Regions from separate parts of the Methylobacterium sp. WL64 genome, predicted to be linked through region 1. Evidence: riboswitches for the same ligand, from Rfam matches in the RefSeq annotation. Region 1 holds a riboswitch; the other holds the start of a gene.

Region 1 (5,892 bases):
CAGCGCCCCCGGGCACCGGCGCAAGACCTTGGTCACCACGGAGAAGACCGCAAGCAGGTAGACGAACCACAGGCTGGAATACGGCTCGACCAGCGCGTGGGCGAGATGGGCGGCGAAGGCGCCCGGCCCGGCATCGCTGACGATGCCGCCGTAGCGCGCCGCCGACTGAATCACCAGCCAGAGCCCGTAGAAGTAGGCGAAGTGCAGGACCCGGCGGTCGGCGAACAGGCGCCAGTCCCGGTCGATCACCCGCCCCAGGAACAGGCCGGACAGCAGGAAGAAATCCGGGATCCGGAACGGTTTGGCGAAGGCCACCACCGGGTGCAGGAATCCCTCGCCGCCCAGGGCCGCACCGGTGCCGATGACGGAATGCATCATCACCACCATGAGGATGCAGATCCCCTTGGCGATATCGACCCAGGCCAGCCGGCCGCCCACGTCCCCTGCCCCGCCCATCGTTCAGCTCCCAGACCGGGGCCAGTGTGGATCGACAAGGTTGACGGGGTTGCCGGCCCGGGACCGGAACCTGCAGATGTCCTGAGCGCCGGGTAAACGGCTGCCTCAATCCCGACGCTTGCCCGCGCGGCGGTCGCGGGTCATGCGCGTGGCGGCGTGGAAGTCGTCGGGCTTGCCGCGGATCCAGACCACGAAGCGCGCGATCTCGGGATCGTCCCGGAGTGCGTCCACGTCGGCGAGCCGGCGGGCGATCTCGGCCTCGCTGTAGCGGGCATGGATCGCCGAGTGGCAGATCTGGTGCAGCCGCACCGTGCCCTGGTGGGTGCCGCCCTTCAGCTTCGGGGTGAGGTGGTGCAGGCTGGAGCGGGCGCGGGGCGGGATAGGCCGGCCGCAGAGCGGGCAGACCGGATCCATCCGGGCAACCGCGCCGGGCATCTCCGGATCGTCGGCGTTCCAGCGCCGGGGGCGGCGTCCGACCAAACGATGTCTCCTCCCGTCCTTTCAGGGCACAGCCTGATCCGGCGTCCTGCAGGCCGGCCCCACACGTCCGCGGAACCACGCCTCGGCCTCGCGATCCCGGGACCCGAAGATCGACATGTGGTCGCCCGGCACCAGCTCGAACCGCGCTCGGGGCCCCGCCGCCGTAGCGAGCGCCCGGGCGAGCTCGGCCGGCACCACCGGGTCGTCGGTGCCCTGGACGATCAGGACCGGCGCGGACGTGCCTTGGATGCGCCGGTCCGAGCGATAGGTGTCGCGCAGGAGCCAGGATGGTGCCAGCGGGACATGCAGCCGCACGGCATGGGTCAGCGAGTCGAACGGTGCTTCAAGGTAGAGCCCGATCGCCTCGACTTGCCCGGCGATCGCGACCGCCACCGCGGCACCCAGGGAATGGCCATGCAGCAGGATCGGCGCCCCCGGGGACCGTGCCTCAGCGGCCGCGACCGCCGCCAGCCCGTCCCGGATCAGGCCGTCCTCGCTCGGCGTGCCGGTCGAGCCAGGATAGCCGCGATAGGCCGGCGCCAGCACACCCCAGCCGGCCGCGCGCCACGGATCCGCGGCGAAGCGTGCCGCGTGCGGCTCGGGCCGGGAGCCGTTGCCGTGAAAGCTGATGACGATGCCGCAGCCGGGATGCGGCGGCCGCCACAGGGCGAAAAGCCGCTCGCCGTCCTCTGTCGCTACCGTGACCGGCTCGGTCCCGGGCGGTGCCGCCTGGATGCGCACGGGTTGCCCGTTCCAAGCCGCGCCCGGGTAGATCAGCCGCCGCTGGAACAGCACCAGGGCGACGAGCCAAGCCAGGTAGAGCACCGCCAGGGCGGCCAGCAGCAGGAGCAGGATGCGCATCGTTTCTTGAAGGTTCAAAGATGGGCATCGTAGCCAAGTTTGTTTGGCCCAGGACGGCTTTGATGAGTGGTTGGGCGGCCCTGCCCCTACACAGGGCTCTTGTCTTTGGGCGACCGGAGCTTCTCCCGCCGTACAACACCAGCCTGTTATCCGCTCAGCTCGCCGCAGCATTGACAAACCCATCCCCGGGGCCGAGTCTTGAACTGTTCCGAGGGGGGCCCTGAAGGGGGCTGAGATTGGGCATGCTGCCCTGACCCTTGAACCTGATCCGGCTCATACCGGCGGAGGGACGGGAACCCGCGGCTGCTCGCGTGCGTGCGGCCGGATCTCATCTCAGCCATCGCGTGGTCCGGAGCGCTCCAACACGAGGAGAGGCCCACGATGAACGCACCCGTTCTCCCCAAGGACGTGAAAGGCAGCCCCGAGACCGTGACCACGGGTCCGGTCACCGGGTCGCGCAAGGTCTACGCGAATCCGGTCGGCCGGCCGGACATCCGGGTGCCCTATCGCGAGATTGCCCTGTCCGATCCGAAAGAGGAGCCGGTGCGGGTCTACGATCCGTCGGGCCCCTACACCGAGACCGACGCCCGCATCGACCTCACCGCCGGCCTGCCCGGCGTGCGCGAGCCCTGGATCGCGGCGCGCGGCTACACCGCGGTTGAGCCCCGTGCGGTCAAGCCGGAGGATAACGGCTTCGCCGGCGACAAGCTCGTGGCGCCCTGCCCCGCTACCCGGACGATCCGCATGGCGGCCCCCGGGCAGATGGTGACGCAGTACGAGTTCGCCCGAGCCGGGATCATCACCGAGGAGATGATCTACGTCGCCCACCGCGAGAACGCCTGTCGCGACGCGATGCTGGCGGGCGCCGAAGCCACGCTGGCAGACGGCGAGAGCTTCGGTGCGTCGGTGCCGCCGTTCATCACCCCAGAATTCGTGCGCGACGAGATCGCCCGCGGCCGCGCGATCATCCCGGCCAACATCAACCACACCGAGCTGGAGCCGATGGCGATCGGCCGGAACTTCCTGGTCAAGATCAACGCGAACATCGGCAATTCGGCCGTGACGTCGTCGGCCGCGGAAGAGGTCGAGAAGCTGGTCTGGTCGATCCGCTGGGGCGCCGACACGGTCATGGACCTGTCCACCGGCCGCAACATCCACAACATCCGCTCGTGGATCATCCGGAACAGCCCGGTGCCGATCGGGACCGTGCCGATCTACCAGGCGCTCGAGAAGGTCGGTGGCGACCCGCTCAAGCTCGATTGGGAAGTCTTCAAGGACACGCTGATCGAGCAGGCCGAGCAGGGCATTGACTACTTCACCATCCATGCCGGCGTGCGGCTGGCGCACGTGCCGCTCACCGCCCGCCGGGTCACCGGCATCGTCTCGCGGGGCGGCTCGATCATGGCGCGCTGGTGCCTGGCCGGGCACCGGGAATCGTTCCTGTACGAGCATTTCGACGAGATCTGCGACATCATGCGGGCCTACGACGTGTCGTTCTCGCTCGGCGACGGCCTGCGTCCGGGCTCGATCGCCGACGCCAACGACGCCGCGCAGTTCGGCGAGCTGGAGACGCTGGGCGAACTGACAAAGATCGCCTGGGACAAGGGTTGCCAGGTGATGATCGAGGGCCCCGGCCACGTGCCGATGCACAAGATCAAGGTCAACATGGAGAAGCAGTTGCGGGAGTGCGGCGAGGCGCCGTTCTACACCCTCGGCCCGCTGACCACCGACATCGCCCCCGGCTACGACCACATCACCTCGGGCATTGGCGCCGCCATGATCGGCTGGTTCGGCACCGCGATGCTCTGCTACGTCACCCCGAAGGAGCACCTCGGGCTGCCGGACCGCGACGACGTGAAGACCGGGGTGATCACCTACAAGATCGCCGCCCACGCCGCCGACCTCGCCAAGGGCCACCCGGCCGCCCAGCTGCGCGACGACGCGCTGAGCCGCGCCCGGTTCGACTTCCGCTGGGAAGACCAGTTCAACCTGGGCCTCGATCCGGATACGGCCCGTCGCTACCACGACGAGACCCTGCCCAAGGACGCCCACAAGGTCGCGCATTTCTGCTCGATGTGCGGGCCGAAGTTCTGCTCGATGAAGATCACCCAGGACCTGCGCGCCGAGGTGCTGGCGATGGAGGAAGCGGGCGAGGTCGTGGGCGCGTCGCCCGCAATGTCGAAGGCCGAGGCCGAGGCCGGCATGCGGGCCAAGTCCCAGGAGTTCCTGGCCGAAGGCGGCAAGCTCTACATCGACGCGGCCGAATGAGGAGCCGGCACGCCCCGTCCGCTCAAGACGTGGGCGTGCCGCACCCGCCGCCGCCGCCGCGCGGCGCCGTGATCTCGATCGCCGAGTCCGGCTCGGCCCCGTAGGCATCGTAGAGCGCCGCGAGCATCAGGTCGGCGGCGATGCCGACATCGGGAGGATCTCCGAGGCTGACGGTGCGCGAGAAATTCGCTTCTCCGTCGGCTTGGGCATACTGAAGGGCCCGGAGGGCGGCCTGGGATTGCGCCTGGAGCCGAAAACCCGTTTTCCCGTAGGCGCCAGACGAGGCTTCGCACAACATCACGGTATCGAAGGGCTGGAAGATGCACTGGACATAGTGCATCGGCCGATCGCGCAGCGCCACCACGATGAAGCGATCACGCGACGTTTCGACGGGCCCGCGCCGATGGATCGCGTCAAGGCGCGCCACGACCTCGCAGCGATGCTGCCGGATGAACGCCCCCGGGGTGATAATCCTGATCGCGCCTGTCCGCTGCCCGGTGGTGCCTCGGCAAACGCCGCAACCAGGAGCGCCACCGCTATTCGGGTCCAGCGCATGGATACCTCCGGACGCGTGCCGTTCCCCGTGGCGCAATAGCGACACGGATCGCCCCACCCGCGCGGTGCGCGGCATCAAGGACCAGACGAATCGCAAAATGATGCCGTTCCGGTAACGCGATCTTCATCGCGACTCGGGCTGCCGCGCAACCATCCCCTGCGCCGGGGGGCGCCGTTAACGGACGCTTAGGCGGCAGAACCGCTGAATCCCTCGATCACAGGATCGCAGGAGATCAGCCATGGATATCCGTCCGCTCAATGCGACGACGCCGGGGCCGCAGGGTCTCGAGTCGCTCGCGGCATCGGCCGCTCCGGCCGCCACCCAGGACACGACGCCGGCCCAGGCCGCCACCGCTCCGCTGGAACCGGCGGTCAAGCTCGATATCACCCCCACCGGCGACAAGGCGCGCTACATCCAGGATCCGGACACGAGCTCGATCGTGTTCCAGGTGGTGGATTCGCGGTCCGGCAACGTCGTCGAACAGCTGCCCAGCGAGACGGCCCTGCGCAACCGGGCCTATGACGCTGCCCGCGAATCGCACGCCGCCGCGGGGAACCTGTCCCGGATCGCCTGAGACGCTGGCTCCGGCGCAGGTCGCTCCACTGGGCGAGGTCCGGCTTGCGAACACGCTTTCCTGCAGAAACCGAAAGACCCCGTTTGACGGACTTGTCGGCGGGCTGCTAGATCGCATTCGTACACGGGTGCACGGAGCACCCACGAGGCCCCGGCCTTGTGGGCGCCACTCCACCGCACCGGCCGTGTCCGCGGGCGTAGTTCAGTGGTAGAACGTCAGCTTCCCAAGCTGAATATGCGGGTTCGATTCCCGCCGCCCGCTCCACTTTTTTCTACTTTACATCAGCCCGTCAGTTCCGCTCGCCGCGACTGATCAGCCCCACGGGGAGGCGAGATGTGTTCGCCACGGGCGCGTTGGCGCCCGGGGCTCGAGACGCCTCTCAGGGACGCATCCTTTAAGATCAGCGTGTCGAGCGTCAGATCTGCGATTACCGGCGAAAGATGCCGGTTCCCCGTCTCAAGATCCCTCATCCGCCTGCGAAGCCGTTCGGCAACTTCGCAGGCGCGGGCCTCGATACCCGAAGCGTCGGCAAGCTTACGTACGGGCCGCTTCGAGCATGCCGGTCGCCAGGGCCACCCAATAGGCGGCCCCGATCGGCAGGGCGTCGTCGTTGAAGTCGTAGCCGGGATTGTGAAGCGGCCGGCCGGGCTCGGCGCCGTCGGTGCCGAGCCAGACGTAGGCGCCGGGGCAGGCCTGC
Region 2 (5,892 bases), on a different contig from region 1:
GATCAGCGCATTCGGTCCGAGGGCCGCGCGGGCCGCCGTGATCCATTCCGGCCCGGTGCCGCCACCGAGATGCACGCCGTCCGCCCCGAGTGCTTCAGCCAGGGCGATGTCACCGCCGACCGTGAGGAACGCGCCCGCCGCACGGACCCTGGCGGCGATTCCGGCGCCGAGGCTGCGTCGCGCCTCCGGGTCGAGGTCGCGGTCGCGGAACCAGATCCAGCGGACGCCGCCGTCGAGCGCCGCCTGCACGGTGTCGGCCAGCGGCCGGGCGTGCCCGTGCCGGTCCGTCACCGCCAGCAGCCGCGACGGCAGCGGTCTCACGAGCCGACGAGGCCGAGTTGCGGACTCGACGGATCGGCCCGGCCGCGGCGGGGGATGCGGCCGGCGCAATAGGCATCGCGCCCGGCCTCGACCGCGCGGCCCATGGCTCGGGCCATCCGCACCGGGTCGTCGGCCTTGGCGATGGCGGTGTTGATCAGGCAGGCCGCCGCCCCGAGCTCCATGGCGATGACCGCATCCGAGGCGGTGCCGATGCCGGCGTCGACGATCACCGGTACGCTCGCGCGGCGACAGATCAGCTCGATATTGGCCGGGTTGGCGACCCCCATGCCGGAGCCGATCAGCGAGCCCATCGGCATGATCGCGGCGCAGCCGAGATCCTCCAGGCGCTGGCAGACGACCGGATCGTCGTTGCAATAGGGCAGGACTACGAAGCCCTCGTCCACCAGATGCCGGCAGGCCTCGATCAACTCGGCCACATCCGGATAGAGGGTCTCCCGGTCGCCGATCACCTCGACCTTGATCCAGTTGGTGTCCAGAGCCTCCCGGGCGAGCTCGGCGGTCATGATCGCGTCGCGGGCGGTCTCGCAGCCGGCGGTGTTGGGCAGAAAGCGCTTGCCCTTCAGGATGCGCACCGTGTCCGAGCCGTGGCCCTGGAGGGACACCCGGCGGATCGAGGCGGTGACGACCTCGGCCCCAGACGCCGCGACCGCGTCGCGCATGATCGCCTGGGTCGGGTAGCCGGCCGTGCCGATGAACAGCCGCGAGGACAGCTCCACCCCGGCGATGGTGAAGCGATCCGCCTCGGTCTCGGGGCGCAGCGGCGTGACGGTCTGGTCCATGGTCAACCTCCCTGCATGGCGCGGACGATCTCGACCCGGTCGCCCTCGGCGACCGGCGTCTCGTCCCAGTCCCGGCGGCGCAGCACGCGGCCGTTCAGGGCGATGGCGATGCCCTGGGGGCTCTCGATACCGGTCTCGTCGGCCTCGGCCCGGAACAGGGCCGCGATGGTCTCGACCGCGAGATCCCGCATTTCTCCGTTCACCAGAAGCTTCATGCCGAGGCCCTCGTGGGTTCGCGTCGGTCGAAGCGCGCCCGAGTGAACGGCTGTGCGATCTCCGGCAGCGCGCCGCGTGTGACGAGTTCGGCGACCGCCTCGGCCGTCACGGGGGCGAGCAGGTAGCCGTTGCGGTGATGGCCGGTGGCGACGACGAGGCCCGGCGCGAGCGTGTCGATGATCGGCGCGTCGTCGTCCGAGGTCGGACGGTAGCCGCCCCACACGGCCTCGACCTCCATCTCCTCGATGCCGGGCAGCACCCGGCGCGCGCCCTCGAGCAGGGCGAAGAGGCCGCCGGCGGTGATGCCCGACCGGAAGCCGCAATCCTCGACCGTTGCGCCGACGATCAGCTGGCCGTCGCTCTTGGGCGCCATGTGGACCTGCTCGGTCCAGATCATCCGGCTGAGCGTGCCGGTGCGCGCGGTGGTGCGCAGGGCCATCGACTGGCCCTTGAGCGGTCGCACCGGCAGGGCGAGATGTTCGGGCAGCAGGCCGCCCTCCCCGCTCCACGCGCCGGAGGCCAGCACGACGGTATCGGCCGTCACGGCCTCGTCGCCGGCCCGGATGCCGGTCACCGTTCCGCCGGACCAGTCGAGCCCGCTCACCGCCAGGCCCTCGACCAGCGTCACGCCGGCACGCCGACAGGCTTCGGCCAGTGCCGCCATAACGAGGCGGGGATCGACCTGGTGATCCAGTGGGCAATGGATTCCGGCGGTGACGGCCGGCCGCAGGGCGGGCTCAAGGCGCCGCACCTCGGTGCCCGGGAGCCACGCGGCGTCGAGGCCCGAGCGGCGCTGCAGGTCGTAGCGGAAGCGCAGGCGCTCGACCTCGTCGCGGCCGATGGCGACCACGACGGTCCCGTCCGCGCGATAATCGATCGACAGGCCGGTCTCGGCTTCGAGGGCGTCGCGGAACCCCGGCCAGAGCCGGAGCGATTCGAGGGCGAGGGGCAACAGCGGATCGGAGCCCGGCTCGTGCTCGGCGGCCGGGGCCAGCATGCCGGTGGCGGCCAGGCTCGCACCCGCGCCGATCGTGTCGCGCTCGATGACGACCACCGCGCGGCCGGCGCGTGCGAGCCGCCAGGCGATCGACAGGCCGATCAACCCGCCGCCGACGACGGCGACATCGGCACGCGCCGGCAGCGAGGCCTGCGCGGCGAAGCCGCCCGGGAGGCGGCGGCGTCCGATCGGCGAAACGGGGCGGTCAAAAGCCAAAGTCATCTCCGCGGAATTCCGTCGCGAAGATCGGGCCGTCTGCTTCGGTGAGAAGCGGTGACCTGCCATTCAGGCGGCCGCGGTCCAATCCCTACGCCGGTGTGAGCCGGATCAGGTTCGAAGGATTTCCGCGCCGCAGGTCCGGGGGACGTGCCAGCGGTTTCTCAGCCCCTTGCCGGGGATCTCCCTGGAACAGCGATAGATCTGGTCGCGCGGGCCCCGCGGGTCAAGCCCGCGGTCTGCGGGCGGGCTATCGGGGGCGGACAAACGGCCTGTGGCCGTCACAGCCTGGAGCATCGGGCGGAGGCACTGCTGCGCCGGTCAGCTCGGCGCACGCGGCCGCAGGAATTTCGGGCGGAACACCGCCATGGGCTCGCGGAAGCCGTCGAGGACGTGCTCGCCCAGGGGGATCGGATCGCCCCAGAGGAAGTCCACGAACGGCTTCGACATCAGCAGCGGCTCGCCGAGCTGGCGGTTCAGCCGGGCGATCCGGCTGGCGAGGTTCACGTCGCGGCCGATGACCGTGAAGTCGAGCCGGGAGCCCGAGCCGACATTGCCGTAGGCGGCCTCGCCGTGGTGGAGCGCGATTCCCGCCGCCACCGGCACCGAGAACTGATGCAGGGCGTTGGCCTCGTCGAGGGCCGCCAGCGCGTTCTGGGCCGCAGTGAGCGCCCCCTTGGCGGCCCCCCCGAGATCGTCGCCCGATTCCCGGAAGATCGCCAGCAAGCCATCGCCCAGATACTTCAGGACCTCGCCGCCCTCACGCTCGATCGGCGGCACCAGGCAGTCGAAGAACACGTTGAGCAGCCCGACCGCCTCCTCGGGAGTCATGTCGGCGGAGGTCCGGGTGTAGTCCCGCATGTCGGCGAATAGGATCGCCGAGCGGATCCGCGTCACCTGTCCGCGGCGGATGTCGCCGGCCAGGATCGCCCGGTGCGGCTCGTCGCCGACATAGAGGCGCAGCACGTGGTCGAGCTGCTTGTTGAGCACGCGCATCTCGGCCACGGCCGCAAGCGCCGGCATGACGAAGCGGAGGATCGCGATGTCGTCCTCGCCGAACCCGTCGGGCGCCTTCGTCGCGAAGGTGATCCCGTTCTTGGTGCCGTTGGTGAAGAACAGCGGCGCCACGACGTAGTGGGTGTAGCCGCCGGCCTTCAGGTCCGGGATGATCGCGTAGGCATCGTCCGGCGTCTCGGCGACGTCGAGGATCAGCCACTCGCCGGTCTCGTGGACGGTGTGGAACGGGCTGTTGAGATAAGCCTCCTGCGAGCGGCCCCCGTGCGGGAACAGCCGCACGCTGGTGCCGCCGTCCCGGGTCCAGACCCGGCCCACGCCGGCATATTCCGAGTGCAGGGTGTCGATCGCAGAGGAGGCCCGATCCACCGGCACGCCGATGGCGATCAGCCGCTCGGCGAGGCCGGAGAGCATGTCCTCGGCTTTCTGCAGCCGGGCGCCCTCGCCAAGCAGCCAGTCGCGGATGCCCACCGAGGGCTGGAGCGCGCCGAAGGGCACGTCGTCGGCTTCGGAGCCGTCCGCGAAGGCCGTCGGCAATCCGGGCGTTGGCGGGCGGCGTTCGAGCATGGCGCCAAGGTGGGGGCCGCGCAGCCGCCTGGCAACGCAGTCGGAGGGGAGGCGCCGCGGGGGGGCCGCGACGGGGGCTCAGTTGTCCAGGAAGCTCCGGAGCTTCCGGCTACGCGACGGGTGCTTCAGCTTGCGGAGCGCCTTGGCCTCGATCTGCCGGATGCGCTCGCGGGTCACCGAGAACTGCTGGCCGACTTCCTCGAGGGTGTGGTCGGTGTTCATGCCGATGCCGAAGCGCATGCGCAGCACGCGTTCCTCGCGCGGGGTCAGCGACGCCAGCACCCTTGTCGTGGTCTCGCGCAGGTTCGACTGGATCGCCGCGTCGATCGGCAGGACGACGTTCTTGTCCTCGATGAAGTCGCCGAGGTGGCTGTCCTCCTCGTCGCCGATGGGCGTTTCGAGGGAGATCGGCTCCTTGGCGATCTTGAGGACCTTGCGGACCTTCTCCAGCGGCATCGCCAGCTTCTCGGCCAGCTCCTCCGGGGTCGGCTCGCGGCCGATCTCGTGCAGCATCTGGCGCGAGGTCCGGACGATCTTGTTGATCGTCTCGATCATGTGCACCGGGATGCGGATCGTGCGGGCCTGGTCGGCGATCGAGCGGGTGATCGCCTGCCGGATCCACCACGTGGCGTAGGTCGAGAACTTGTAGCCGCGCCGGTACTCGAACTTGTCGACCGCCTTCATCAGGCCGATGTTGCCCTCCTGGATCAGGTCCAGGAACTGCAGGCCGCGGTTCGTGTACTTCTTGGCGATGGAGATCACGAGGCGCAGGTTCGCCTCGATCATCTCCTTCTTCGCCTGCCGGGCCTCGCGCTCGCCCTTCTGGACCATGTTGACGATGCGGCGGTACTCGCCGATCTCCAGCCCGGTCTCGGAGGCGAGGTCGAGGATCTGGGCGCGCAGCTCCGTCACCTGCTTCGAGCCGCGCTCGACCAGGTTCTTCCAGCCCTTGCCGCCTAGCGTGCCGACGCGCTCCATCCAGTTCGGATCGAGCTCGTAGCCCTGGTAGTGGCGCAGGAACTCGTCCCGGGCCACGCCGTGGCTCTCGGCATAGCGCATCAGCCGGCCCTCGTGGCCGATGAGTTGCTTGTTGATCGAGTAGAGCTGGCCGACCAGCGCCTCGATGCGGTTGTTGTTGAGCGACAGCGACTTCACGTCGGCGACGACGCTGTCCTTCAGCTCGATCTGCTTCTGGTTCTGGGCCGGGCTGTTCTTCTCGCCGGCAGCCTTGCGGTCTGCGCCCTCGGTCTGGAACTTGCGCAGCTTGCGGTAATTCGCGGCGATCGCGTCGAAGGTCTCGAGGACCCGCGGCTTGATCTCCGCTTCCATGGCGGCGAGCGAGACGTTGTTCTCGAGGTCGTCCTCGTCGTCGCCGCCCTCTGGCGGCGCCGGCGGCTCGGCCTCCTCGGCGCTCTCCTCGCTCTCGCCCTCGGCGATCTGCGGCGCGTTCTTGCCGTCCGGGCCGGCGTAGGTCGCCTCGAGATCGATGATGTCGCGCAGGAGGACCTTGCCCTCCACAAGCTCGTCCCGCCAGATGATGATCGCCTGGAAGGTTAGCGGGCTCTCGCAGAGGCCCGCGATCATCGCCTCGCGGCCGGCCTCGATGCGCTTGGCGATCGCGATCTCGCCCTCGCGGGACAGGAGCTCCACCGAGCCCATCTCGCGCAGGTACATCCGCACCGGATCGTCGGTGCGGTCGGTCGGCTCCTTGGTGGTCGTGGCGACCGTGACGGCGCGCGTCGGCGCGACCTCGGCCACCTC

The links. A riboswitch is a leader RNA that binds a small molecule or an ion and turns the genes downstream of it on or off. The one in region 1 is predicted to bind thiamine pyrophosphate.
Region 2: linked by a shared signal. The riboswitch ahead of thiO (glycine oxidase ThiO) and the one ahead of thiC (phosphomethylpyrimidine synthase ThiC) in region 1 are both predicted to bind thiamine pyrophosphate.

What each region holds. Positions count from the first base shown of each region.
Region 1 covers NZ_VRVA01000012.1:100,992-106,883, forward strand. The annotation lists gene FV242_RS09130 (acyltransferase family protein) at 1-456, opposite strand, end outside; gene FV242_RS09135 (HNH endonuclease) at 562-936, opposite strand; gene FV242_RS09140 (alpha/beta hydrolase) at 958-1,797, opposite strand; TPP riboswitch at 1,999-2,104, shown strand; gene thiC (phosphomethylpyrimidine synthase ThiC) at 2,179-4,065, shown strand; gene FV242_RS09150 (hypothetical protein) at 4,088-4,696, opposite strand; gene FV242_RS09155 (flagellar protein FlaG) at 4,860-5,195, shown strand; tRNA gene FV242_RS09160 (tRNA-Gly) at 5,386-5,459, shown strand; gene FV242_RS09165 (M20 aminoacylase family protein) at 5,730-5,892, opposite strand, start outside.
Region 2 covers NZ_VRVA01000003.1:48,466-54,357, forward strand. The annotation lists gene FV242_RS02455 (thiamine phosphate synthase) at 1-321, opposite strand, end outside; gene FV242_RS02460 (thiazole synthase) at 318-1,121, opposite strand; gene thiS (sulfur carrier protein ThiS) at 1,124-1,336, opposite strand; gene thiO (glycine oxidase ThiO) at 1,333-2,556, opposite strand; TPP riboswitch at 2,621-2,748, opposite strand; gene FV242_RS02475 (adenylate/guanylate cyclase domain-containing protein) at 2,872-4,131, opposite strand; gene rpoD (RNA polymerase sigma factor RpoD) at 4,210-5,892, opposite strand, start outside.